One region of the Paenibacillus sp. FSL M7-0896 genome, then DNA from elsewhere that is predicted to be linked to it. Evidence: riboswitches for the same ligand, from Rfam matches in the RefSeq annotation. Region 1 holds a riboswitch; each other region holds the start of a gene.
The links. A riboswitch is a leader RNA that binds a small molecule or an ion and turns the genes downstream of it on or off. The one in region 1 is predicted to bind cobalamin.

Region 1 (9,734 bases):
GCCAGTACACCGGCGAGTGCCGTGCGTTTCTTCTGGCCCAGGCTAAGCTGGTGCATCGGTTTATCGCTCAGATCGGTCAGATTCAGCAGCTCCATGACCTCCCGGCAGCGCGCAGCAATAGCCGGTTCAGCCATGCCGCTGCCGCGCAGCCCGAACGACACATCCTCCAGCGGTGTGCTGAGGATCAGCTGCTGCTCAGGGTCCTGGAAGACCAGGCCCACCTTCCGCCGCAGAGCGGCCAGCTCTTTTTTGGAATAGGATAACGCCTTCCCTCCTTGCACAACCGTACCCTGCTGCGGGCGCAGAATGCCGACGGCATGCAGGAACAGCGTCGATTTGCCCGAACCGTTATGACCGAGTACCGCCGTCTTGCTGCCTGCGGGGATGGAGAACGTCAGTTCATGCAGTGCAGGCTCCTTCGTATCCGGGTAATGAAAGACCACTCCGTCACAAGCCAAGCTAGATTCCTGATCCATGGCCGGCTCCTTTCATATGCTTATGATAAAATACGCCTCAGCCAGCAGCAGCACCGCAATACCAGCATAAGCCTGAACAGTATAGCGCCGTGGCACAGGACGCGCCGTATAAGGCGGGAGAATAATCTCGTCTGTGAAGCCGCGGGCCAGCAGCCCCTGCGATAATCCGTAATAACGGTGCATCGTGTTGCCGAATAGCGCCCCTGCCATGGCCGCAGTCTCCCGCAGTCTGGCCTTGTAGCCCCGGCGGCCTCCGCGCAGCCTGCGGGCCAGCAGCAGACCATGCGCTGCATCACTCAGCAGGAACAGGAAGCGGTACATAATCAGCATCAGCTCCAGGACAATCTGCGGCATCCGCAGCCTGCGCAGCACCTGCAACAGCTCACTAAACGGAGTAGTGAACATCAGGAAGAAGAAACAGCTCATGCAGGCAGAGATTCTGGCCAGCAGCTCCCCTGCCCGCTGAAGCCCGGCCGCTGTAACATATACCTGCAGGTTCAGTCCCGGAAGCGGGAATATTCCTGCCTCTCCCGCTGCCGGATGCCCGAATTCCACGAGCAGCGCCGGTACGCTAAGGGCATAGAACAGCAGCGCTGTGCCGAACAGCATGCCATAAGCACGGAAGGGAATACGGGCCTGTAATACACACCAGGACATCATCCATAGGGTGATTGCAGCCTGTAGTACCGGATGTACGGTGTAAGATAGCAGGAACATCAGGGCTGCGAACGAGCTTTTCCACATCGGGGACAACTGGCGCAGAGCATTATTGTAAGAGAGAACGTCAATCCGCCGGATCACTTGCTGCTATGCTGCTTCGTCCCGCCTTGCTTGCCCTTGAGCAGCCCCAGGGTATAACCGATCACACCGGCACCAATCGCGGCCTGCAATGCAAACAGCATACTCTCCGTCTCACCCGGCAGCTCGGTCAGCGGCTTGAACCACGGCTTATAGTCAGGATTCATTTCGGTAATCACACCTTCAGCCGCATCATCGGCCCCTCCGAATTCCCCATTAACCAGCAGCAGCGGCAGAATGACCAGCAGAATAACAACCAGCAGCATCAACCCATTTTTCCATTTATTGCTCATTAGGCTCTTCCTCCGTTCACCTTGCGTTTCAGCAGCGACAATTCATTCGGGCTATACGATTTCAGCCAGTTCCAGAGCAGTACCGTCAACAGCCCTTCACTGATGGCCAGCGGGATTTGCGTCACGGCAAAGATGCCCCCGAATTTGAGAAAAGATGCCAGAACGCCGCCATCCGCCGCCGGAAACGCCACCGCTAGCTGGAAGGACGTCACCACATACGTACTAAGGTCCGCTACCGCTGCGGCGCAGAACAGGGCCAGCTTCTCGCGGTCCGGCATTTTCATCATCAGTTTATACACTGCATATCCGGCAAAAGGACCCGCCACCGCCATCGAGAACGCATTGGCTCCAAGCGTAGTGATCCCGCCGTGCGCCAGCAGCAGCGCCTGAAACAGCAGGACAATCGAGCCGATTACGCTCATGGGCAGCGGCCCCAGCATTACCGCACCTAGTCCGGTACCGGTGGGGTGGGAGCTGCTTCCGGTCACGGAAGGCATTTTGAGCGCAGACAGTACGAAGGTAAACGCCCCGGCCAGACCCAGCAGCAGCTTCAGCTCCGGATTCTCCCGGGTCATGGCTCTCAGCTTGAAGATTCCAAGGACAAAGAACGGGATAAACGCCGCCCACCAGAACACTGCCCAGCCAACCGGCAGGAATCCTTCCATAATGTGCATCGCCCGGGCCGTCCCCGGTTCGTTCAGCATAAAGTACACCGTAAATCCGGCAACCAGTGCCGCAAAGCTCCACCATCTGTGCTTTTTCATTTGTCACCCTCCATGTTTGTTGATTTCCCATTACAGATCATAAAGCCCAAAAAACCCACCCTATAGGGTGGGAGTGTATGTACGCAGGCAAGTTCGATAGAGCGCGCAACCCGTGGCGAAGCGGAACAAGGTGCTTTTCACCGTCCCATCACTATGGGCCGTATCCTTGTATCCAGCAGCTATAACCGGGGATCACCTTGAAGCACCAAGCTTTCTCCGGTCCATCAGGGCAGAACGCCTCTTCTCATTAACCTATCCGTACACCGCTCCTATCCGCGTAGAGTCGTGGTGTGCGTAGACAAGGTAGGTCTCCTGGCTTGGAATACAGGCGCTGCAGACTTCGTCTTCCCCGGGGGCTTCCCGAGTGACCTCATGAAGTGCAGCTCTTCCATACAGTGGCGGGACCGCTCGGGAGTTGCACCCGATTCCCTGTTATCCCTTGCCGCTTCCGGCAAGAGCACCTTGTTTCATCGCTAATTCATCTCAAATCATAGCTGACAGAGATTGGCCTGTCTGTGATATAAATTGGAAAAGCTCGCCTGCAGCCAATCATGGCTTGTAGAAATTTTATTTGAGTAATATAATTATTAACTATATAACCTGAACGTGGAGGCATCCGATGAAACTTGATCTAACCGAACAATCTTTGCCCGTGTACGAGGCCCTGTCCAGTACCGTGCGCCTGCATATGCTGCGGCTGCTGTCCGATAAGCCCATGAACGTGAAGGAGCTGGCCGCAGCCCTCAAGCTCAGCAGTGCGATTATGACCATGCATGTGCGCAAGCTCGAAGCCGCCGGGCTGATCCGCAGCCATATGGCTCCCGGCAAAAGCGGCCTGCAGAAGATCTGTACACTGGCCGCCGACGGGGCTGAGATTGTTTTTCCGGGACAGGCCCGGACTCCGCGCAGAGGGTACCGCAAGGACATCCCTGTGGGGCATTATTCCGACTTCCAGATCGAGCCTACCTGCGGACTGTCTACGACAGAGAGGGTCATCGGGCACTTTGACGATCCCCGTTATTTCTGGGACCAGGAGCGGGTGAACGCCGGGATTCTCTGGTTCGGCAAGGGGTTCGTCGAGTATAAAATCCCGAATTTCCTGCTGTCGAGCCAGCAGCCGGAGGAGCTTGCCATCACGATGGAGATCGCCTCCGAAGCCCCGTCGGTCAACAATAACTGGCCGTCGGATATTACCTTCACACTGAACGGACAATCGCTCGGCTTCTGGACCAGCCCCGGTGACTACGGAGACAACCCGGGAAAATACACCCCGGCCTGGTGGCCTGCACTCACCAATCAATACGGCCTGCTCAAGCAGCTGCGGATTACGCAGACAGGTACCTACATGGACGGGCAAAAGCTGTCGGAGGTCACCCTGGATCAGGTAGGCATCCGCAACAAACAATGGACCTTCCGGCTCTCTGTCGAGGAGGATGCCGAGCACATCGGCGGTCTCACCCTGTTCGGTAAAGGCTTCGGCAACTACAACGAGGATTTGGTGTTTGAGTTGTTTTATACAGATGGCGTGGCAGATTTGCCGGGTCCTATATGAAAGCCAGATTAGGGTGTGTAGAAGGTAGGTAGGTAGGTAGGTAGGTAGGTAGGTAGGTAGGTAGGTAGGTAGGTAGGTAGGTAGGTAGGTAGGTAGGTAGGTAGGTAGGTAGGTAGGTAGGTAGGTAGGTAGGTAGGTAGTAGAGATAGATTAGTTAGATTAGTTAGACTAATTAGGTTAGTTTTCGTTTCAGCTACTTTTAGAGCTAATACTCCTTATTTCTGCTTAACGCCCACTTTCGGCCGATTCAGGGGCATTAGTGCTCTTCATTTCTGCTCAACGCTCACTTTCGGCCAATTCAGGGGCACTTATGCCCCTCATTTCCGCTCATCGCTCACTTTCGGCCAATTCAGGGGCACTTATGCCCCTCGCAACATCCATCCAGCCCACTTCCAACCGCACCAAAGGGATTTTCCCCTCTCTTTTCCTCATCCAGCCCACTTTCAGCCGCATTAGAGGGATTTATCCCTCTCTTTTGCTCATCCAGCCCACTTTCAGCCGCATTAGATGGATTTATCCCTCTCTTTTGCTCATCCAGCCCACTTTCAGCCGCATTAGATGGATTTATCCCTCTCATTTCCTCTTCCAGCCCACTTTCACGCCGCTTAGAGGGATTTATCCCTCTCATTTCCTCCTCCAGCCCACTTTCACGCTGCATTAGAGGGATTTATCCCTCTCATTTCCTCTTCCAGCCCACTTCACGCCGCATTAGATGGATTTTCCCCTCTCATTTCCTCTTCCTCCCCCTCACCTCCACAACGCAAAAAAAGCCCCTCCAACTGCCGTATTGTACAGGTTGTAGGGGCTATCGGTGATCGATTCGTCTCTTATGGCAAGAGCGGCTTCTGCCTATCTTTTCGCCTGGCCCCTAGCCGTTAGGCGTGGGCCGTCATTCCGCCACTGGCTGCCACTTGCCGCCGCCCGGCAACGGACAGCTGCGGGCCTTCAGCCGGGCCACGACAGGAATGATACAGCCGCAGGCGGTACAGGTCACGCCATCCTGCAGCTTGGGGCAAGCCCCGCAAAGCGCAAGCCGCTCGGCATAGACCTCGTCTGAAGCGGTATTGCCGGGGTTGAACATGGAGGACGCCAGAATGCGGGCAATCTGTGCTTCCGTGACCTTGTACTCCTCCCGGCATCCTTTGCAGGCTGAAGTGGTTGTCATGCAGTTCTCTCCTTAGGCTTGTGGAGTGATGGCCAGTACCGTTACCGACATTGGCGGCAGCTCTACAGTCAGCGTATCCCCTTCAAGCTTGAAGGCGCTGAATGCCTGCGGTGTTACAGCTTCCGGCTGCTCAAAGCTATTGTGGGCATCGATGGAAGCTCCGGCCAGCGTCGTTCCGCTTACGGATGCTTGACCAGCCAATCCGCGCAGGGCAAGCGGCAACACTGCCGATGATGCGTGATTCAGGTTACACAGGCTGACATGAATGATGCCCTCAGCATTGACTGAAGCCGAAGCCGATACTTCAGGAATCTCTACGCCTTCGTAGCTGTATACCGGGCTGTCTACAGTCAGCTCCAGCAGTTCTGCATCCTGATGTACTTTGTACATGTTAAATACATGGTAAGTAGGAGTCAGGAGCATTTTCTCGCCTTCGGTCAGAATAACTGCCTGCAGCACGTTCACGGTCTGGGCAATGTTCGCCATCCGTACACGGTCACTATGCTTGTGGAAAATATTCAGCGTCAAGCCGGCCACCAGCGCATCGCGGATCGTGTTCTGCTGGTAGAGGAAGCCCGGGTTTGTACCCGGCTCAACATCATACCAGGTGCCCCACTCGTCAACGATTAGGCCCACTCTTTTCTCCGGATCGTATTTGTCCATGATGGCGATATGGCGGGTAACCAGCTCATCCATGAATAGTGCCTTCTTCAACGTTGTGAAGTATTCGTCTGTTCCGAAGCCTGTAGCCGCGCCCTTATGATTCCAGTCCGAAGTAGGCAGGGTGTAATAGTGCAGGGTAATTGAATCCATGAAGCGGGTAGCTTCACGCATCAGGACTTCCGTCCAGTTATAATCATCCGCATTCGCCCCGCAGGCGATCCGGTGGATCTTATTGTCACCATAGTTACGTACATACGTCTGATATTGGCGGTACAGATCAGCATAGAACTCAGGACGCATGTTACCGCCACAGCCCCAGTTCTCGTTGCCCACGCCGAAATACTTAACGCTCCAGGCATCTTCCTGGCCGTTCTTCTGACGCAGCTCAGCCATTGGCGAGACTCCGTTGAAGGTCAGATATTCCACCCACTCGGACATCTCTTGAACAGTTCCGCTACCTACGTTACCGTTGATGTACGGCTCGCAGCCCAGCATCTCGCAGAGGAGCATGAATTCATGCGTACCGAAATGGTTGTTCTCTACCGCGCCGCCCCAGTGTGTGTTGATCATCCGCTTGCGCTCTTCGCTCGGGCCGATACCGTCCTTCCAGTGGTATTCATCGGCGAAGCAGCCGCCCGGCCAGCGAAGTACCGGAATTTTCATTTCTTTAAGCGCTTCCACTACGTCGTTGCGGATACCCTTGGTGTTCGGAATAGGGGAATCTTCGCCCACCCAGATGCCTTCATAGATACAGCGTCCAAGATGCTCAGCGAAATGTCCGTAGATGTTGCGGTCAATCTTACCTTTGCGGATGTCGGTGTTCAGTACAATGCGTTCTGCCATGGGAAGTTAACGCTCCTCTTTAGATTAATATATTTGTTAATCATTTAACACTTATATTAACATTATAATCAAGCTTCCTCCGGTTCGTCAATCTTTATCTTAACCGCATATCTCTCACTCCCGCATTTCACTTCCCCGCCAAAAATGATATTATGGACACACAAATACAGCATAATTGGAGAGTATGATGATTAGACCTATCAATAAAGATATATCGCTTCTTAGCCAGAAATCTGCGCCGGCCACGGAAAAGGATCTGCCCGTGTTAATGGATCTTGTGGAGACCCTGAACGCCAACTCCGACCGGTGCGTCGGCATGGCTGCGGACATGATTGGCGTCAACAAGCGCATCATCGCCATCCGCGTGGAGCAGCAATTAACCCTTTCGATGATCAATCCGGTGATCGTCAAGCGTGCCCGTCCTTATGACACTGAGGAAGGCTGCCTGTCGCTCGAAGGCGTACGTCCTGCGAAACGATACGACTATATTGAGGTAGAGTACCTCGATTATAATTTTAAAAAGCACCGGGATAGCTTTACCGGATTTACGGCGCAGGTTATCCAGCATGAGGTGGATCACTGCGAGGGTATTGTCATTTGAGCCGGGACCTGAGAGCGATAACCTTCAGCAAGACGGCCGCCGAGCAAATTCTGAGGAATGAGACCGATACCCGTACGCTTTTGTCAGAATATCCGGAGTACAAGGAAGAAGTGCTGCTTGAGATCAATGCCCTATCGAGCCAAAAGCGCGCCAACCTGATCCATAATCTGCTCGCCAGCTATACCAGCAGCGCCAAAATAGCGAAGAGCAAAATTGTCAAAAGCGGCTTTAATCAAACCACTATCAACTCTTTTCTTCCTAATATTATTAAAGCCCGCTTTGCCATTTATCTGATCGAACAGCTGCAATTAGCGGTGTCCGCCGAATCAGCCTCCGGACCTGTCCGGTTCAATTTCTGGGACGGTTATATTCTGCAGAAGCTCCTGTTCAAGGAAAAGCTTGTACGAAAGCCTGTATCGCTCCCTCTGTTCCGGGTATGCTGGAAGCTGATTATCCGCCCCAAAGTGCTGATGCCGCTTGTCAATAAACAAGGGATCTACTGCTTCTATTCCCGTACTTTAATTAAGCGCCTGTCCGCTCTGATCGGAGACAAGGCATGCCTGGAGATCGGTGCGGGTGACGGTACCTTGACGAGATTCCTGAACGATAACGGCACGGCCTGCCAGGCAACCGATGATTATAGCTGGGCGCATTATATCACCTACCCGGATTTTGTGGAAAAAGCCGATGCCAAAGCCGCCCTGAGCAAATACGCTCCTAAGGTTGTACTTTGTTCCTGGCCGGTGCCCGGCAACCCGTACGAGAAGCATGTTTTTAATACGGAATCTGTGGAGCTGTATATTGTAATCGGCACAAGAGATCCGGCGATCACCGGTGACTTCGACGCGTATGATAAGGCTAAGCATTTCAGCATGGAGCTGAATGAGGAATTATCCCGCCTGCTTGTGCCGCCCTCCGGGGACAATGCGGTTTATCTCTTCACACGCAAACAAGACAGTACACACTCACGATAGGTGAGTATCTACTGTCTTGTTTTGTGTTGATGTAGAGCTAAAAAGGAGTATACAGAAAATATCCTCCTAACGTTCAATATAAAGGAAGAAAAATGTTATATTTTGTAGAATTCTTATAGTATAATGGTACTAATTAAAACTAGTATAGTCGAGGTACTAATATATGAAAACAGCATATCACGATGCTATGAATAGTTGGAACGGTTATAGCCACCAAGGAAAGGTCGCCTTATATGCTACCCTTTCAATGATTAATGAATTAAATCTAAACAAAGCTACTTCAGCGGAATACGAACTGGAACTGGAATACCTTGAGGATTTCACTATCTTACATGACGAATTGCCTATTCAGATACACCAAGTTAAGACATATAATTCAGCAGCTCCCAGCGAATACAAAGATGCAGTATGGACTCTTCTTGGTAAAAGTCTTATGTTCGAAAGTATTAAACAATGTTATCTACACACTTCTGAAAAGCTTCCTTTAAAAGCAAAATTAAAAGAGGCGTACGCTAGTGCTGTTGCTCCTTCAACTTCAAAATCAGAAATTTTATACAGTCCACATGACTACTATACATATGTAAATGACCGCAACGGTTACGATGAAGCCTTCAACAAGTTCGACTTATATCTTTACAACAGTGATAGCTTTTGTAGTTTAAACGGTATTAAACCGCTGGTTTTGAATCAAATACGATTGTATTATTCCAATCGCGGTATATCTCGTAGTTCTGAGCATGTAGACAGAGCTTATTACGTTCTTCTAGCTACCGTAGATCAACATATTACAATACGGCATGAATCGTTGCAGTTCGATTCAACTACAGTCGAAAGAAAACTCCCTTTTTCCTTCTTCATAAATTTATTAGAGCAAAATTATGAAGAACCATCAAAATCTTATTATATCTCTCACCTTAAAGAGCTTTTTTACTCTTCTTGTGAGCAATTTATGTACAAGCTTCAGCAGCAGCATTCAGAATCGGATGCGTACAAACGTATTAATAAATTTTCGAAAGTAATAACGCAAATGGATGACTTGTCTTTTTTAAGACTCTGTAAAAAATGGAGTCCCAATGTACATGCTTCCGAGCTTAATTTGAGTACCTTTCATGGATTAATTCCAACCCAAGGACTTAGCGATCCTTTTCTCAAATCACTATTTGTTTTTAGTGAACCCTTACAAGAAGATAAGTTTATGTTCATGAAAAAAAACAGCCTACAACAAAACATATCTTATTTACCTACCACTCTACATGATAGACCAACTACTATCTACGATGACAACGAAATTGATGAGCATGAGATGGGAAGGATAGCATCACTAATAATACAGAATTCAGATATCGATGATTTACATGAGGTAGATGTAATGATTTCTTCCTATCTTTCTATGGAATCACTAGAAAAAACAGCCTCCCGCTACACAAAGGACATTCCGGAAATCGAAGACAGCAATGAAGATATCCATAAGCACGAAAAATTCATGCGAATTAAACAAATTAGAATGATCCCGTTCAATATAGCCAGGGAGGAACTAAAATAATGCAAAGCCTTCTATTAGAGTTATTTAACCAAAGTAATTTTAATATTATCAATCCTTTATTT
Region 2 (9,734 bases), 1.5 Mb from region 1:
GATTCTCGTTACATCCTCTATGGAAGGGTTCGGCGGAAGCGGTGCCGACGGGGTGATCATATATTGCAGTCCGAGCTCTACACCGTATTCAATCTCTTTGGCTAATGCCTGTTCCATCTTATCCAGACTGCTGAAGTCCAGGCCTACATGCGCCGAAGGGGCCGCCAGGCCAAGTTCATCCAGCTTACGGCGCAGTTCCCCTGCAGATACACCGAAATAACCGGCGAATTCCACTGCCTGGTACCCCATCTCTGCCACCTTGGCCAGTGTGCCGAGGAAATCGCGTTCCGTCTGGTCACGCAGTGTATACATTTGAATTCCGATCTGCTGTGCTGCTTCTGTCATTAAGAATCCGCTCCTTATCGGTTGATTCTGATTGGATACTATTGTGGTTACTCTCCCTGTAGCTTGCGCTCCACAGATTCCAGCTTGCTGCGGCTGGTCGAGGTCTTGTCGCGCCGGTCATCGATCTTGAGTGAGGTTGAGACTCTCTGTGCCCCGGCGGTAAACGGCGACTCATGCAGCGCTTCTACCGCAGCCAGAATCCGCGCTACCGGTCCCTCAATAATTGTACCCATAGAAGTTAGCTCATAGGTAATGCCCTCCACCGTCTGCAGCACACGCTGCATCTCGGCCACATAGCTGCTGAGACTGGTGCTGCCTGTCCCGATCGGAATAACGGTCACTTCGCCAATTGCCATTGTGATCTCCCTCCTAATTATCTGGTGTGCCTGAGCCTCTTATTTATCCTCTTATTGTAACGCTTCGCCAGGCTTGCTACAAATCACCTGCACCCTCTCTATTCTATTAATATCCGTCAAAATGATTACCAGGATTAGACGCACTCTATTTATGGATTCTTTGTGGCGTATTTTCGGAGATTTTATGAAAAATTCACGGCAGATTCATAGGAAAGTTGTGGATTACCTGTGGACTAACTGTGGATCAGCTGTGAGTAAAAGCGCCGAACCCGCTCCCCGTGCGGGATTGCAAAAAAACATTTACAAACACAATATATTGCGGTAGCTTTAATAGATAACAACAAAATATAGTAGAAACGGGTGTTTCACCCCTTGTAATAGAGGTGCGACTTAATAGGGAAGCGCGGTGCAAAACCGCTGCGGTCCCGCCACTGTAACCGGATGCTCCCAGGGTGCGATGCCCAGGGCCGCATTCTCCGGCTAAATGCCACTAAGGGGCGGAATAAGCCCCCCGGGAAGGCGCCGGAGGAGTTGCCGGAAGCCAGGAGACCTGCCTGTTTCGGTGGCACCGCTTAGACTCCTGCGAGGAATAGGGGAGGTGTCCGTATGCGGCCTGCAATAGCAGAGTTAGCCTTCCGTCAATCGGGCCAGAGGCTGCCGATACCTGAGGACGATCGTGGATTATCTTCAGGTATCGGCTCTGCGGAATATACAAGAACGGGCGTAAGCTATTTACCCAGTGTCTGCTCGTATATTCCACCCAGACCACAGGCAAACTTCCGCTTCCCGGATCTTTGCATCATGCATTCGGGCATTTCCGGCCTTCCCGGCCGGAGGTGCTTTTTTAACGCTTACAATACCCGAGAGGAGAGAGTTATATAATGACGCTGCTGGAGAAACGTTATAACGAAGGACAAGCTGCACAGGAGGATCTTTTGGAAGAGGTCATTCATCTGGGACGGGATATTATCGACAGCCGGGATCTGGATCTGCTGCGCGAGAACGCCAACCTGAACGGGGAGAGCTTCTCCGGCAAAATGAGCAAATTCGGCAGTGAATACTCCAAATGGTATGCCCGCAACTTCACCATGCCGCCGCAGCTGGTACAGGCTACCCTGGATAATGTCGTCTATGTGCATGACCTGGATCAATACGCCATCGGAACCACCAACTGCATCTTCATCCCGTTCGAACGGCTTCTCCGTGAAGGCTTCAACACCGGCAACGGCAGCGTACGGCCTCCCAACTCGATTATGACGGCGATGTCGCTGGTGGCGATTATTTTCCAGTCGCAGCAGAATGCGCAGTACGGCGGTGTGTCCGCGAATAAGCTGGATTATGATCTGGCTCCTTATGTGACCAAGTCCTTCTCCAAGCTCTTCCGCAAAGGTCTGGAGTATTTCGAGGAGAATGCAGAGGTTTCAGAACTTGGGGAGATTACGATGAGCCGCAGCGATCTGGCTGAGCAGTATCCGCGCGCCTTCCGTTTTGCCCTGAAGGAGACGCAGAGCGAGACCCTGCAGGCCGCAGAGAGTATGGTACATAACCTGAATACGATGTCCAGCCGCTCCGGCGGCCAGATTCCTTTTACCAGCATCAACTACGGGACCTGCACCTCCCCGGAGGGCCAGCTTGTGATCAGCTCGCTGCTGACGGCTACGATGAACGGACTGGGCAGCGGGGAGACGCCGGTGTTCCCGATTCAGATCTTCAAATGCAAGCAAGGCATTAACCAGCAACCGGGTGACCCTAACTATGAGCTGTTCCTGAAGGCAGCGGAGTGCTCGGCGCGCAGATTGTATCCGAACTTCGCCAACCTGGACGCTCCGCTGAACATGCAATATTATGATCCGGCTGACCCGGATACCGAGTTCGCTACGATGGGCTGCCGGACCCGTGTGCTCGGCGACCGCTTCGGACGCAACCATTGCTCCGGCAAAGGCAACTTGTCCTTCAATACGCTCAACCTGGTGCGTCTTGGACTGACCCACGGCACGATAACCGGCCGCCGCCTGGCTGCTGATGAAGAAGGGTTCTTCGACGACCTGAATCACTATATGGATATTGCACTGGACGGTCTGCTGCACCGCTTCCGTATCCAGGCTTCCCAGAAGGCCAAAGCCTCCGATTTCATGATGCGTGAAGGCGTCTGGGAGGGCGGCGAGCAGCTTGCACCTGATGACAGCGTAGGCGAACTGCTGAAGCACGGCAGCCTGTCGCTGGGCTTCATCGGGATGGCAGAGTGCATGAAGGCTATGTACGGCAAGCACCACGGCGAAGATATGGAGATTCACGCCAAGGCTGTAGCCATTGTCCGCCACATGCGTGAATATTGCGACCGCAAGAGCGAGGAGCTTAACCTCAACATCACCTTGTTCGCAACACCGGCCGAAGGTCTCTCCGGCAAGTTCACCAAGATCGACCGCAAGGTGCTCGGTTCTATCCCTGGGGTAACCGACCGTGAATACTATACGAACTCGTTCCACATCCCGGTCTACCATGAACTGAGCGCAGCCAAGAAGATCAGCCTGGAAGCCCCGTTCCATGAATATTGCAACGCCGGAGCGATCTCCTATGTCGAGCTGAACGGCAATGCCCGGAGCAACCCTGCAGCCTTCGTCAAAATCATCAAATACGCGCTGGAGCAGGATATCAGCTACTTCAGCATTAACCATCCGATTGACCGCTGCTCCGGCTGCGGCTATGAAGGGGTCATCGGCACGAATTGCCCGACCTGCAATGCCCATGAGGATACCACCCATATCCGCCGTCTGCGCCGGGTTACCGGGTATCTGACCGGTGACTATCAGACCCGCTTCAATGCGGCCAAGCAAGCCGAAGTCCGGGACCGTGTTAAGCATCTATGAACATCTGCGGATATTACCCGGAGTCGATCAATGAAGGGGAAGGCCTGCGGGCCGTCCTCTTCATCAGCGGCTGCCGCCACCGCTGCCCGGGCTGCTTCAACCCGAAGACCTGGAACTTTAACTACGGGGAGGCCTTTACCCCGGAGCGCCGGCGGGAGATTATAGAGGAGATTGCAGGCAATCCGCTGCTGGACGGCTTGACGCTGGCGGGCGGGGACCCTTTTTTCTCGGCTGAGGAGGCTGCAGACTTCATACACGAGCTGCGCGCCGAGCTGCCGGGCTTCCCGGTCTGGATCTATACCGGCTATACGTACGAGGAGCTTACGGCTTCCCCGGGCTCTGCGGAATGGAAGCTGCTGGCCTTGTGCCAGGTCGTGATCGACGGACGGTTCGTCGAAGAGCTCAAAGACCTTACCCTCTCCTACCGGGGAAGCAGCAACCAGCGGATCATTGATATTCCGGCGAGTCTGGCGGGAGATAGGGTTGTTCTGTGGGAGCCGGAGCTGAGCTTTCAAGGGGTATAAAATTCATATCAAGTAGAGACGGTACCGTCCTTATAAAGGACGGTACCGTTTCAGCGAGAAAGATAAGGATAATTATAGCGCGAAGCATATAAATTACTCGCGCGAGCACAATGTATGTTGTTTTCCACATACATTTGGTTCATATGCCTGCATGCGAACACAATGTATGCTGTTTTCCACATAGCATTTGGTTCATATGCCTGCATGCGAGCACAATGTATGCTGTTTTCCACATACATTTGTTTCATATGCCTGCATGAGAGCACAATGTATGCTGTTTTCCACATACATTTGGTTCATATGCTATTGTACCAGCATATTCCTATTCGGTTTTAAGCATACCTTTAGTCACATTCAGTATCAAAGTCACTCTACGGATCACCCAAAGAACTCTTAATCACAAATTTACACACACCTTTTCCACAACAGCAGGAATTATAGTTTCCTATATAACCAAAAAGGCACTGCACGCCCACATCCGGGTAGTGCAGTGCCTTTCGATTATACCGGGCAGCTCGAACCGGCAGCTTCACGTTATTTTGCGGCTCCTGTCTGCCCTGCCTTGCGCCCCATCTTATGCTCCGTCTCCTCCGCCAGCTCTTCCAGCACACTGTTCAGGCGTAAACGCAGCTCTTCAGCCAGCTCAACTACGCCCTGGTCGTTACGAACCGCCTGGGAGTCTACGGCGTAGACGCCGCCAAGAATGTAGCGGGCGCCAAGCACGGACAGTACCGGCTTCAGTGCATAGTCGATCGCCAGCAGATGTGCAAGACTTCCGCCCATGAAGAGCGGCAGGACGATTTTGCCGGCCAGCCCTTTTTGCGGCACCAGATCCAGGAAGGTCTTCAGTACTCCCGTGTAAGAAGCCTTATATACCGGACTGACTACGATTACCGCATCAGCTTCCGCTACGAGCCCATTCGCCTTGACAATGGCTTCGCTCTCGAATTTGGTATGGATCAGATCCTCTGCAGGCAGCTCCGCCACATTGATCCGCTCCACTTCATACCCGCGCTCCCGCAGGGCATTCTCTGCATACTCAATCACGGCATTGATCCGTGAGACCAGCGAGGGTGTTCCGTTAATTACGACTATTTTGGCCATTTCCGCACCTCTTCCGTCCGCATAATAGGATAAACCGGGCTGCTTCGCCGGGCATCAATACTTTAAATTAGTAATAATCCTAGCAGAGTACAAGGAATATTGTCAAACCCCTCTTATGCTTGCAAACCGCTGCCGCTCTGGTTATAATAAACGGCAAACCTATATCCCGACCAGGCCAACGACCGGCATCCAACCGCGAGGCGTCTGCGACCGGAGCAGCTTCCTGTTCCCTAAGTTTACCGGGTTTCGCCCGTTACCGCGAAGACCAAAGAGGGCCTGATTCCGCGCTGCTTAGCTGCTATACGTGAATGAGGTCAACCTGGGTGGCACCGCGAGCTGACGCTCCTCGTCCCATGGATGAGGGCGTTTTTTGCGTTTTTTTACCCACACTTAAGGAGCGGATGCAGATGTTGGATATGAATTGGATCAGGGAGAATGAGGACATTGTACGGAAGACGGCCGAGTGGAAAAGACTGGAGTTCCCGCTGGCGGAGCTCCTGAAATGGGATGACCGGCGGCGGGAGGTACGCCGGGCCACCGAGCAGCGGCGCGCGGAGCGCAACGCGCTGACGAAGGAGGTCGAGCGCCTGCTGCGCGGGGGCGACGTTTCGGGTGGCGAGCTGGCCAAGGAGCAGGTGCGGGTGATCAACGGCCAGCTGACTCTGCTGGAGGCGGAGCTGGCGGAAGCGGAGCAGCGCTGCGGCGAGCTGCTGCTGGAAGCGCCGAATCCCGTGTCGGCGGATACGCCGATCGGGCCGGATGACAGCGCGAATGTGGAGCTGCGGCGGCATGGCGCGCCGCCGGTCTTCGGCTTCCGCGCGCGGGACCATGTCGAGCTCGGAGAGCTGCACGACATCATCGACCTTCCGCGCGGTGTCAAAGCCGGAGGGCCTCGCAGCTATGTGCTGAAGGGGGCCGGGCTGCTGCTGCACCTCGCCGTGCAGCGGCTGGCGCTCGATGTGTTGATGCAGCGCGGCTTCACCGCGATGGATGTGCCCGTGATCGTCCGGCCGGAAGCGCTGGAGCGGACCGGCTTCTTCCCCGGCGGCCGGGACCAGACCTACGAGCTGACAGGCGAGAAGCGCTGGCTGGCCGGGACCTCGGAGGTGTCGCTGGTCTCGCTGTACAGCGATGAGATTCTGGAGCTGGATCAGCCGCTGCGGCTGGCCGGGATGTCGGCCTGCTTCCGCCGTGAGGTGGGTTCGGCCGGCCGCGATGTGCGCGGGCTGTACCGGGTCCACCAGTTCTCGAAGATCGAGCAGGTGGTCATGTGCAAGAACAATCCGGCAGAATCGGAGCAGATGCTCCAGGAGATTCTCGGCAATGCCGAGCATATTCTTCAGCTGCTGGAGCTGCCTTACCGGGTAGTCGCCGTCTGTAGCGGAGACATGGCGATGAAGACCCATAAGCAGTATGACATCGAGACCTGGATGCCGGGCAGAGAAGCTTACGGGGAGACCCACTCGGCTTCCAATCTGCTCGACTTCCAGGCCCGCCGCTCGGGCATCCGCTACCGTGATGAAGACGGGCGGCTGCAATACTGCCATACCTTGAACAACACAGCGGTCGCCACGCCGCGCATTCTGATTCCGCTGCTGGAGAACCACCAGCAGGAGGACGGATCGATCTATATCCCGCAGGCGCTGCGGCCTTATATGGGCGGGGCGGAGCGGATTGAACCGGGAGTGAATCACGGCTGATATCCGGCTCTACAACGACGACTATAATTGATTTTCTATTAATAATCGATAATAGCCATTCCCCATATATTGGGGAATGGCTATTTATATAGATTTTATACTAAACATTACTACTATTTTTATGCATTTCTAATAAACTTCTCTATTATTCTTTTGAATTGGTCTCAATTTAATATATATTTATATGAAGCGACCCTTTATTTAACAATTAAATGGTAGAATAATGGGGAATGCCAATCATAGTTTTGAGAGGAGTGGGTTTAGGATCATGGTTATTTCTCACAGGATGCGAAGATGGCTGTCTGCAGCGTTATCCGTGCTAATGCTGCTTGGACTAGTAACACCTGCTGGACAAAATGCTCAGGCAACAGCGGATAACAGTAACATTGTAATCTCACAAGTCTACGGTGGCGGCGGCAACGGCGGCGCTAAATACAAAAATGACTTCATTGAATTATACAATCCTACGGATACAGCAGTGAGTCTTGAGGGATGGAAGGTGCGTTATGCCAGTGCCAATGGTGACCTAAGTAACACATCCGACATCTCAGTATTAACAGGAACCATTGCCGCGAAGGGATACTTTCTGATCCAGCAATCGGCTGGTACCGGAGGTACGGTTGAATTGCCAGCCCCTGATTATACAGGAACATTAAAGCTTGGAGCTGCCAATGGCAAAATTGACCTTGTAGATGCCTCCAATGCAGGTGTTGATATGGTTGGCTTCGGAAATGCCACTACTTATGAAGGCAGCGGACCTACAGGAGCGCTAAGCAGTACGCTTGCTGCAGTGCGCAAAAACTCAGATATCGGCCCTGCCGGTAACCGCGGCCTGGATACCGATAACAACACCAACGATTTCACCGTCCAGCCCCCTGATCCCCGCAATAGCCATTATGGTCTCAGTCAGACTGTAGCGCCGGTTATTGCCACTCCGTCTGCCAATGCCTGGCCCGCAGGCACTGAAATCTCCCTTAATACGTCAACCGTTGGCGCATCCGTGTACGCCGCAGTCTACATAGACGGCGCCGAAGCGGCATTCAAACCATACAGCGGACCCATACTGCTGAATGCACCCATAACCATCAAAACCTATGCTGCCGTATCGGATTCAGTGTACAGTACGGTAACGAGTTATGATTACACCCTGCTTCAACAACAGGGTATCGCCTCTGTCCGCCCGGCACCTAAGGGTCAGAACGTATGGACGGAAGGAACGGTTACACACATCGACGGCGCAAAAATGTACATTCAGGATGCCACTGCAGGCCTTGTGTTGTACGGGTACCCTGACTTCGCCAAAGCAGGAGATATTGTTAATATTCAAGGTGTTATGGATATCTACAGTAACCTCCAGGAACTTAAACCGTCCGCCGGGCTTAACTACAGTGTAGTGACTCCGGATGCCGGTGTTCCTGCTCCCCAGTTAATCACCGCCGCAGAACTGACAACAGCAAATGGTGAAGCTTATGAGGCTAAACTTGTCACACTTGAGAATGTGACGATCAAAAGTAAAGACGGTAAGAATGTCACCGCCATTCAAGCAGAGCAGCCGTTCAGAATTTACTCTGACCTGCCTCAACTGACCGCAGAAAAGCATTTTGATAGAATCACCGGTGTTATTGAACAGTTTAATGATGTCTATCAATTCATTCCGCTGAATGCCGAGAGTCTGGTAGAAGAGCTCTTCTCTGTGACCGCCAGCCCCGGCGCTGGACGAATCATTAGCGGAGGCTCTGTAACACTATCCAGTCCTACAAAAGGAGCAGCTGTCTATTATACGCTCGACGGCTCAGAACCTACCGTGTCCAGTACGTTGTATACCGTTCCGGTTACGATTACTAAGGATACTGTAATTAAAGCTATCGCTTCCATTCCGGGCCAGACCAGCAAAGTATTCACGTTCAGTTATACCGCTTCAGCGCCTCCGCGCATCCATGATATTCAAGGGGAATCCCATTCCTCTGAATATGCCGGCCAGACCGTTACGGATGTCGAGGGGATTGTAACCCAGTATGGATATACATTTGCGAACGGCAATTATAAAGGCTTTTTCATACAGGACCCTAAGCCGGATAGCAATGACAATACCTCTGAAGGCATATTCGTATACAGCACGAATGCCAGCCTGAAGCCCGATATTGGAGATCATGTGACTGTATCGGGTATGGTGTCGGAGTACAATGAGGGCAGCAGCAAGAATCTGACTTCCACCCAAATTACACTCAGTACAATCAAGACAGTTGCCAAAAACGTAAAACTTCCAGAGCCTGTAGTTCTGGGCAAAGGCGGGCGGATCATCCCGTCCTCAGTCATCGACGATGATAAACTAACCGAATTCCAGCCCGATGAGGATGCTATGGACTTTTATGAATCGCTTGAGGGGATGCTCGTTACACTTCCGACTCCTACGATTCTCAGTCCGTATTGGACAAGCGGCGGCGGTACCTCCACCGTATATAACATTCCTACGAGAGTGGACAATACGATGGACGATGTGATTACAACGGCAGGGGGAATTGTTCTAAAAGACACAAAGAACCTTAACCCGCAACGGCTGCTGATCGCCTATGGCAATCCCGGCCAAGAGGTTGGTACCGGTGATACATTCAACGGTGATGTGACCGGAGTAATCGGCTACAACAATGGAAATTTCAAGGTTATTCCGGCGAATGGAAGTCTGCCCGGCATTACGCAAGGAAGCTTCACACAGGAGACCTCTACGATTGCTGTAGCTGAGGACAAGCTGCTGGTGGCTTCGTATAATATCGAGAACTATTACCCTGGCGTAGGAGCCGCGAAGATTCAGAAGCTGGCTCAGTCCATCGCTGTAAATCT
Region 3 (9,734 bases), 950 kb from region 1:
ACGCTACCGACTGATGCTATCGGCCAACGCAATCGACTAACGCAATCGACCAACGCTACCGACTCACTAAACCGACTGACGCTACCGAGTGGCGCTTTTAACTAACGCTAACGAGTAACGCTCCTTAGTCATTCAGCCGACTCACACAACTAACTGACGGTTTTGAGTCGATACCAAGTGATGGTACTGAGTAACATTGCTTACAGTGATAGGTGTACTCCGTACAACTAAAAACAGTGAAAAGGAAGACGTTCCTCTCGTAACTGTATTCCATACAACTAATTTTGCCCGAATGGGCGAAAAGCCGGTACAGAAGCATTTTAGGTGCATGAAATACAGCTAAAAGTACATTTGGCAGTAAATCAGACGATTTAGTTGTACAGATTGCATTTAAGCATAACGTTTGGAGCTAGAATAGTACCTTAGTTAGTCGGGGTACGGCAGCCCCCCAGCAAGCTAGAGGATTAAATGAATGCTGATTAGTTAGAACCTGATGATCGACTAGCGGTAGCTGATCCGCTGTGCGCATATAGCGCGGCATGGTGGACTGGTCAGAGCCTGGTGCATACTACTTTATGTAGTACAATGATTTGCGCTCCGGCAGGCTGATACAAGCATAAAGTAATTAGTTAAGTGTGCTAGTGTCCGAACGAAGCTGCTCGATTGCACTTTGTACACTAGAATGAGGCATATCGAGCCTTATATGGTGTTCTGCTGTATTCGGTACATTAGATTTTGGGAATTTGGCCCGGCGGAGGGTTATTTGCCACAATCGCTTGTATGAAATGCAGCAGAATGCGTTATCGACCGCTTTTACACGAATTCTAATGTACATAATACAATCGCCTGGCTTCCGCTGTCTCCGTTAGTACCGCCAACGGCTTAATTAACAGCAGAAGAGTCACTCCATAGTCCTGAATAGTACGATGTGCCGGGGTAGCGGGCATGTGCTGTTCAGGATTTTTTGTGCAAATATAAGAATGTATATGGTACACGTTATAAATTATCCTTCTATTTCTCGCTGAAACGGTACCGTCCTTTAAAAGGACGGCAAAGCCGTTTCCACTTGGGAATGGGCGGGGCTTCGGGGGGGATGGAATAGAAATAGCTTGTCTATAGACATACAGGGGAATAGTAGATATGATTGTTTCAGAATATTAAAATTTAATAAGCTTTGGGAAAAGGTGCAGATTGCCTCAGAGACCGCGCGCTGTCGCTAGCAGATGCTGGCAGGGCTATGTCTAATAGAGGAATCTGCTTAAAAGGGAAGCCCGGTGCAAGTCCGGCGCGGTCCCGCCACTGTAAATACGGAGCAACTCCTGAGGAGCCACTGTCTGCTAACGGGATGGGAAGGCGGGGGAAGCGGTGAAGTATGAGCCAGGAGACCTGCCTTTTTCGTTGTTGTTTCTATTCTTCGGGGGTAAGAATGTGGAAGCAGATGCTGATATTGGCGAGGGCTGTGTATGCTGTATTGTATGTAGTGTGGGAGAGTAATCGGCTCCTTCAGCCGCCCTGTATTGTATTCTTCCCCGGCCGCCCTGCATAGGGCGGTCTTTAGGTTGCCGCTCTATCTGCGGAGGAAGCAGGATTCATCCATTCTATTTCAGGAAAGAGGTTAGTTATGAAGAACCATTCTCTATCATCCAGGTTCACACGGCTGGGACTAGCTGTCATTATGCTGTTCGCACTGCTGGGAGCAGCCGTAGCCCCGGCAGGACAAGCTGCTGCTGCACAGGCAGGCGGGACTTCCGCACCAGCGGTGTCCGCTCTGCCCGCAAGTGAGGCAGCCAGCGTAACTGCTGCGGTCTATGCTACTGCGGAATTCATGCTGAAGAACGGAGTCCAGTCGGACTGGCAGGCGATTGGCCTTGCGCAAGCAGGCTACAAGGTTCCTGCCAGCTATCTGAAGGCGCTTGATGGCAAGGTGGCTGAGGCTAAGGGTGTTTTTGCCAGAGCTACGGACTATGCCCGGATCACGCTCGCCGTTAAGGCACTTGGCGGCGACCCGGCGAATGTGGCAGGCTATAACCTGATTGAGAAGCTCTACAATCACGATGCAATTACCGGCCAGACGCTGAATAATCCGGTCTATGCACTGCTCGCTCTGGATTCCGGCAGCTATACAATCCCGGCAAATGCGAAATGGACACAGTCTAAGCTGCTGGCAGAGATTCTGGCGAAGCAGAACCCGGACGGAGGCTTTACTCTGACCACGGGTGCGAGTGATCCGGATATGACAGCGATGGTGCTGAACGCACTGGCTGGACATAAGCAGGAAGCGGCAGTGAATGCTGCCGGTCAGCGGGCGGCAGCCTGGCTGGCTAAGGCACAGGATAAGAATGGCGGATATGGCGACAGCAGCGAGAGTGTAGCTCAGGCCATCATCGGTCTGTCTGCCTTCGGCATTGATCCGGCAGGAGCAGATTATACTAAGGGTAATATTAATCTGGTCAGCAAGCTGCTGAGCTTCAGCGCAGCAGATGGCGGATTCATCCACACTGCGGGCGGCAGCTCCAATCCGCTCTCAACGGAGCAGGCACTGGAGGCTTTGGTAGCGTACAAGCTGTTTGGAACAGGCGGTAAGCTCTTTGATTTTAGCGGCACACCAGTGAAGAATCCTCAGGTAAGTGTCTCGGTTACAGTTGAAGGTCCGAATGGAACCTTGGCTGAGGGCAGCGTGTACGCCGGAAATGTGCTTACGGCACTGGATAAGACAGCAGCAGCCAAGCGCCTGGCTCTGGTCAATGAAGCAGGCAATTATGTGACGGGGATCGGCGGCGTGATTGCGGGTACTTTTGGCGGATATGATGGCTGGATGTACGTGGTCGCACGCGGCGGAGCATGGATCTATCCAAGTGTAGGGATGGGCGACTTCGCGCTGGAGGAGAATGACCGCATTGTGGTCTATTATGGCGGGGACAACACGCAGGTGGTTGATGCCGTAACCGCGACTCCCGCACAGCCGCAGCCTGGACAAGATCTGAAGGTGCAGGTAACCCAGAAGCAATGGGTCTGGAATGAGGCGACCTTCACCTCCGATCCGGTAACCTCACCGGCAGCAGGCGTACAGGTAACCATCGGCGGCAAAACAGCAGTTACAGATGCTGCGGGTGTGGCTGTTGTGGCCGGAGGACTGCCAGCAAATAAATATACCCTGACGGTTACGGGATATCTGAAGGATAAAACCCCGGCCATCGTGCGTCATACGGTCCCGGTAACGGTGGCTTCTGCGGCGGCGGACCGTCCGGCTTTTGGCGATGTGAAGTCGATCTCGCCTTGGGCGCTGGAGTCGGTATACACGGCATATGACCGCAAGCTGATGAACGGTGTAAGTGAGGACAGCCTGCTGTTTGCACCGAAAAAGAATATTACCCGTGCTGAATTTGCAGCGCTGCTGCTGCGGTTAACCGGGAACGAGCCGTCTGCGGCGTCTTCTGCTGGGGTCTTCAGTGATGTTAAGGCCGGTACATGGTATTATGGAACAGTGAACCGGGCGAAGGAGCTAGGAATCATCAGCGGCGTAAGCGCCAAAACGTTCAAACCGGACGGGCTGGTTACGCGCCAGGATATGGCTGTGATGATGGTTAGAGCTTTTAAGCTGGATGCTACATCAGCCGGAGTAGGAGCAGGGGTTGGTAAGTTCAGCGATGAAGATAAGATTAGCGACTATGCATTGTCCGCTGTCCGTACGGTGACGGGACTTGGATATATGAGCGGCACCGGCGGCGCATTCGAGCCTACTGCTGTGGTAACCCGTGAGATGGCTGCTGCTGTAGCGGTTAGATTGCCATAGTTGAGTAGGGAGCAGCAGAGTTCGGCAGGTAGAGTAAGATCAGCTTCAATATACAGCTATACTACCGCAGGAGGCACTGAACGAACTCTGGAGCCGACGATAAGTGGATAAATGACATCTAATTTGGCAGGATTTGCTGCAGAGCGGGAGCTAGTTGGATAAACTACACTTATTCAGGCCTGAAGCTGCAGAATGATGAGGTATGGGCAAAATTAGATGCCGGAAATCCAACTAAATTCTATACAGGTGCGTAATCTGGATTATTAAGTGTAGAAAATCCAACTACGCACCAGTGCTGATGAGTAGTTGCGGCGTATAGGGTTGTTGAAGCGTTGCAGGCTCATTAGACAGGCTATTTTGCTTGGAATTAGTTCGGATATGTCTTGAAAAGTAAGCATAAGGTGTATGAAGGAACGGGGAACAGGCTGACTGGCCCCCGTTCTTTTCCCTTTTTGTGGAGGTGTGCAGGTAATGTTCAATCTAGTCAAAAGAGGCCGGGGAAGGCTGGCTCCGCTGCTTCTCCTGCTGATGGTATTGCTGCTCCCCGGCTGCTCCTCTGGGCAGCCGGATCAGGCAGGCGGCGGCCCGCAGCCGCCCGCCGGGACCCCGGCCGCGCAGACGCCGCGGCCTGGAGACGAAGCGGCTCCGCTGCCGGGAGCCGCTGAGGGCACTGCCGTACCATCCGCCCCTGCGGACGGTACGGCAGCTCCAGCGTCGCCAGGCGCAGCGGCGACGCAGCCATCGGCGGGCGCAAGCAAGCCCGCCAAGCCGGCGTCGCCAAGCGCAGCGACGACGCAGCCACCGGCGGGCGTAAGCAAGCCCGCCAAGCCGGCGTCGCCAAGCGCAGCGACGACGCAGCCATCGGCGGGCGCAAGCAAGCCCGCCAAGTCCCCGGCGGCCACACCCAAGCCGCCGACCCCCGCGCCCGCTGCGGCGGCCACGCCCAAGCCGGACAACGTAGTCACTCTCTCCATCACCGGAGATGAGGAGCATGGCGTGATTCTGGCCGCTGCCCAGTACGAGATCAAGAAGGGCGAGAGTGTGCTGGACCTGCTGAAGCGGATTACACGGGCACAGAAGATCCAGATGGAATATCAGGGCAGCAAGGCTTTTGCTTATGTGGAAGGTATAGATAATTTGTACGAGGGTGATCACGGGGCAGAGAGCGGCTGGATGTACAAGGTGAATGGAGAATTTCCGTCCAAGGCTGCGGGTAGCTGGATCGTCGAGCCCGGGGATACCATCGAGTGGCTGTATACGCTTGATCTAGGCAAAGACCTGGGGGCCAAAGCGCCATGAGCAGCGGCTTTCGTTCCATGCATCCGGTAGTAGCCCTGCTGTATTATGCAGGGCTGCTGCTGTTCACTCTGCTGGTCTTCCATCCGTTATTTCTGGCTACAGAGATAGCCGGACTGCTGGCGCTGCTGCTGTTGCAGGGACAAGGGCGTCAACTGGTGCGCAGCTTGCCTTTTATGCTGCTGATGGCAGCTTCCGTGGCCTTGCTGAACCCGCTGTTCTCACATCGAGGGGCGCATATTCTGTTCTACTGGCTGGATCAGCCTATTACGCTGGAAGCTGTGCTGTATGGACTGATGATGATGACAATGCTGCTTACTATTTTCATCTGGTTTATATCCTACAATTACACGGTGACTACAGATAAGTTCATGTACCTGTTCGCCGCGGCTGCGCCGAGAACGGCGCTGCTGACGCTGATGGCCATCCGGTTCGTACCGCTGTTCCAGCGGCGGCTGCGCCAGATTACGCTGATCCAGCGTCTGCGCGGGATAGATGCCGGTACGGGAAGCCTTAAGAAAAGAATGACGGACGGAATGACGCTGCTCAAGGTGCTGCTGACCTGGTCGCTGGAAGAAGCCCTCCAGACTGGAGACTCCATGACAGCCCGTGGTTACGGCAGCACCAAACGTAGCACTTACACGATATACAAGGCTGATTTGCAGGATAAGCTGGTGATGCTGCTGTTAACCGTTAGCGGTGTGGTTACGCTGCTGTTCTGGGTGCAGGGCTACGGCAAGCTGGAGATCTATCCCCGGATGAGACCAGCGGACTTCGGCTGGCAGGAGGCCGTCATGTACGGGAGCTTCTGCCTGTTCGTGCTGATTCCTGCGGGACTGGAAGGAAAGGAGAAATGGTTATGGAGATCCTCAAAGCACAGCAATTATCCTTCCGATACCCTGAAGAAGACAGGGACACGCTCCATGAGCTATCGTTCGTCATAGAAGAGGGGGAATTTGTCGTGCTCTGCGGCCCGTCCGGCAGCGGCAAAACCACCCTGCTGCGTCATCTGAAGCGGGAGCTCACTCCGGTGGGTTCATCCAGCGGAACCTTGACCTACAAAGGGCAGCCTCTGTCCGGGCTTCCGGCAGCGGTGGCCGCCGGGGAGATCGGGATGGTCTTCCAGAACCCGGATGCACAGATTGTGATGGATACGGTCTGGCATGAGCTGGCCTTCTCCATGGAGAATCTGGGGCTACCGCCTGCTGTCATGCGGACTCGGCTGGCGGAGATTTGCGGCTTGTTCGGGCTGGAGCCGCTGCTCTACCGTCCGGTACATGAGCTGTCAGGCGGACAAAAGCAGCTCATGAACCTGGCCTCAGTGCTGCTGCTTCAGCCCAAGGTGCTGCTGCTGGATGAGCCAACCTCCCAGCTTGATCCTGTTGCTGCACGGGAATTCATGATGGCGCTGCAGCGGCTGAACGAGGAAATGGCGGTCACCGTGATCATCAGCGAGCACAGGCTCGAGGAGGTACTGCCGCTGGCGGATCGTGTGCTGATGCTGGAAGACGGCAAGCTGCTGGCAGATGCCGCTCCCCGCCTGTTCGCCCGGCAGACCGGCAGCGGAGCCTTGACTTCGGCTGGGCGTTACTTGCCAGCCGCCTCACGCCTGTACTTGTCGCTTGCTCCGGAAGCGGATTCCGCTGCGCCGGAGAATATTCCGCTGACCGTGCGTGAGGGCAGACGCTGGCTGCATGCTCTGATGGCAGGAACGGACGCTGCCGCAGGCGCTGAACTGGTTAATAACTTGAATAGGGAGGCAGGGACGACTCCCCTCGTTTCCCGCATAGAATCTGTTCCAGAGGGGGATTCACCTCCACCCCCCGCCGGAGTATCCGTGAAATTCTCGTCAGAGGAACTCCAAGCGGCCGGAGCAGAGACTCTCCTCTTCTGCCGCGAAGTGACCTTCAGGTATGAGAAGGAGGGCCGGGAGGTCCTGAGGAAGCTCTCGTTGACGCTTAAGCAAGGGGAGTTCCTGGCAGTCATGGGCGGGAACGGCGCAGGCAAGTCCACCCTGCTGCATGTGCTCAGCGGGCTGATGAAGCCGCAGCGCGGCAGAATAGAGCTGGCCAAGGGCAAGACTACAGGTCTGCTGGCACAGAATCCGCTGCTCTATTTCAGCTATGATACGGTAGCCGAGGAGCTGCAGCATATGGGGAGCTACGCCGGGTTAACGCCAGAGGCAGCAGCAAGCGAGATTGAGGCTTTGCTGGCGGTATTCCAGCTCCGGGAGGTGCTACAGAGTCATCCGCATGACCTCAGCGGCGGGCAGCAGCAGCAGACCGCGCTTGCCATGATGCTGCTGATGAAGCCGGATATTCTGCTGCTGGATGAGCCGACTAAGGGGCTTGATCCGGCCGCCAAAGACAGGCTGGCCGCCCTGCTTCAGCAATTGCGCGGGCAGGGGATCAGTATTCTCATCGTAACGCATGATGTAGAATTCGCGGCTAAGCATGCTTCGCGCTGCGCACTCCTGTTTGACGGGGGAATTACGGCAGAGGGCACACCGGCTGAGTTCTTCAGCAGCAATTACTTCTATACCACGGCAGTCAACCGGATAGTGCGGGACTGGCTGCCGCAGGCATTGACAATAGAGGATGTGATTCGCACATGGCCCGCTTCCGCATACCGCTGCTAATTGCCCTGGGACTCTTCATCGCGGGGCTCGCGCTTACCGCAGCATTCACTGACCGGCATTATGTGCTGCTTAGCGTGGTGCTGCTGCTGGCAGCTCTCCTGCCGCTGTTCATCCGGCTGGAGCGCCGGCCGCTCCAGTCCCGTGAACTTGTGCTGCTAGCGGTGTTGTCCGCTATTGCAGCGGTCAGCCGGATTCCTTTTGCCGCATTACCGGGGGTAAAGCCTGTGTCGGCCGTTGTCATCCTCTCCGCTTATGTCTTCGGGGCAGAGGCGGGATTCGTTATCGGAGCAGTCGCTGCTCTGGTCTCTAATATTTACTTCGGGCAGGGGCCCTGGACGCCATGGCAGATGTTCGCCTGGGGTATGACCGGACTTACAGCCGGGTGGCTGCGGAGGAGCTGGCTATTGCGCCGGCGGGCCGGGCTGCTGGTGTTTGGCTTCATCTGGGGGTTCCTGTTCGGCTGGATTATGAATATCTGGGTCCTGCTCAGTCTGCCGGATGCCTTTAGCTGGCGGCTGGTTGCCGTTACGTTTGCCGCAAGCTTTTATTTCGATCTGGCCCATGCCTTGTCGAATGTATTCTTCTTAGCGGTGCTGGCCGGAGGCTGGACCAAGGTGCTGCAGAGATTCCGCAAGAAATATGGCTTGCTTCAAGAGTGAATGGAATTATAATTAATGGATATCGCTCTACCAAAACGATAATATTCTTCTTTTTTCGACAAATTTCTTAGCAGGGCCATCAACAATTCGATGTTATTCTCCGATAATTAAGGTTACAGCTAGATATCGAGAAGGCGGGATAACAGGAAATGAGACATCTGAAGATTAAGCATAAAATGATTGTACTGATCGCAGTGGTTATTCTACTACTAATCGGGATCGGAACAACGGGTATCCTGACGACAACCAGAATGGCTGAGAGGTCTGAAGAGACATACAGGCAGAACCTGCAGCCGATTTATTTCGTAACGGAGATCCGCGGGAATAACCGGGCGATTGAGTCTTTTCTGCTGGAGGATCTGATTACAACGGATGACGCGAAGAAGCAGGAGCTGAAGGCGAGAATTCAGGAGAATATCCAGACAAACAATGAGCTGATGGCCGAACTGAGGAAGATTGAATTCAACAATGACAAGATTGCAGCTTATGTGAACGAATATACCCTGCTGCTGCCGGATTACCGCTCACAGCGTGATAATATTATCCATCTGGCCGATAACGACCTTAACGATGAAGGATATCAGGTGTACACGGGCCGGACCTTTAATGAGCTGCGTGACAAAATGGTCCGGCTGCTAGAAGAGACAGCGACGTTATTCATTCAGGATGCGTCTGCCCATAATACACGGACGGCTGACAGTGCCAAGAGCTCTGTTACGTTAAGCAGCGTTCTGATTGCGCTGGCCTTGCTGCTCAGTATTGTCCTGAGTGTGATCATCACCAGATTGATTACAGGGCCGCTGAAGGAATTGCAGGGGCTGATGAAGCGGGCGGAAGAAGGGGACCTGACGGCCTCTGCCGCTTACCGGTCCAAGGATGAGATCGGCCAGATTAATACATCGTTTAATACCATGCTGGACGGGTTGAAAAATATGATGCGCGGCGTCTCGGAGAGCGCCGAGATTCTCTCGGCCTCCTCCCAGCAGATGAGCGCCAGTGCCGACCAGACCGCGCACGCCTCACAGATGATAGCTGAGACCTCAGGCGAGATCGCAGCCGGATTCGATGTGCAGGCGGAGAGCATTACCCTTACTACACAGTCTGTGCGGACGATGTCCTATGAGATTGCCGAAGCCCGGTATAGCGGACAAGAAATGTCCCGCCTGATGGAGCAGGCTGCCTCCTCCACGGAACGCGGTGTAGACGCAGTAGAACAGATTCTGGCCCAGATGCGGGAGATTGACTCCAGTGTCTCGGCGAGCCGCCAGATTGTCGGCAACCTGGGTAGCCTGTCCGAAGAGATTAACACCATCATTACAACCATTAATGAGATTGCGACCCAGACCAA

Region 2: linked by a shared signal. The riboswitch ahead of MKY12_RS00795 (anaerobic ribonucleoside triphosphate reductase) and the one ahead of MKY12_RS07170 (energy-coupling factor ABC transporter permease) in region 1 are both predicted to bind cobalamin.
Region 3: linked by a shared signal. The riboswitch ahead of MKY12_RS03120 (S-layer homology domain-containing protein) and the one ahead of MKY12_RS07170 (energy-coupling factor ABC transporter permease) in region 1 are both predicted to bind cobalamin.

Annotation. Positions count from the first base shown of each region.
Region 1 is NZ_CP150250.1:1,704,266-1,713,999, reverse strand. It holds gene MKY12_RS07185 (ABC transporter ATP-binding protein) at 1-476, opposite strand, end outside; gene cbiQ (cobalt ECF transporter T component CbiQ) at 489-1,277, opposite strand; gene MKY12_RS07175 (energy-coupling factor ABC transporter substrate-binding protein) at 1,274-1,567, opposite strand; gene MKY12_RS07170 (energy-coupling factor ABC transporter permease) at 1,567-2,331, opposite strand; cobalamin riboswitch at 2,616-2,811, opposite strand; gene MKY12_RS07165 (helix-turn-helix domain-containing protein) at 2,951-3,883, shown strand; gene MKY12_RS07160 (hypothetical protein) at 4,233-4,541, opposite strand; gene MKY12_RS07155 (DUF6171 family protein) at 4,773-5,048, opposite strand; gene MKY12_RS07150 (alpha-N-arabinofuranosidase) at 5,061-6,554, opposite strand; gene MKY12_RS07145 (peptide deformylase) at 6,739-7,155, shown strand; gene MKY12_RS07140 (hypothetical protein) at 7,152-8,129, shown strand; gene MKY12_RS07135 (ABC-three component system protein) at 8,293-9,672, shown strand; gene MKY12_RS07130 (ABC-three component system middle component 1) at 9,672-9,734, shown strand, end outside.
Region 2 is NZ_CP150250.1:181,092-190,825, reverse strand. It holds gene MKY12_RS00805 (sugar phosphate isomerase/epimerase) at 1-345, opposite strand, end outside; gene MKY12_RS00800 (MTH1187 family thiamine-binding protein) at 393-701, opposite strand; cobalamin riboswitch at 1,043-1,274, shown strand; gene MKY12_RS00795 (anaerobic ribonucleoside triphosphate reductase) at 1,583-3,568, shown strand; gene nrdG (anaerobic ribonucleoside-triphosphate reductase activating protein) at 3,565-4,092, shown strand; gene ssuE (NADPH-dependent FMN reductase) at 4,627-5,196, opposite strand; gene serS (serine--tRNA ligase) at 5,604-6,896, shown strand; gene MKY12_RS00775 (S-layer homology domain-containing protein) at 7,183-9,734, shown strand, end outside.
Region 3 is NZ_CP150250.1:751,756-761,489, forward strand. It holds cobalamin riboswitch at 1,216-1,409, shown strand; gene MKY12_RS03120 (S-layer homology domain-containing protein) at 1,622-3,793, shown strand; gene MKY12_RS03125 (DUF4430 domain-containing protein) at 4,265-5,092, shown strand; gene MKY12_RS03130 (energy-coupling factor transporter transmembrane component T) at 5,089-6,033, shown strand; gene MKY12_RS03135 (ABC transporter ATP-binding protein) at 5,949-7,727, shown strand; gene MKY12_RS03140 (ECF transporter S component) at 7,700-8,386, shown strand; gene MKY12_RS03145 (methyl-accepting chemotaxis protein) at 8,536-9,734, shown strand, end outside.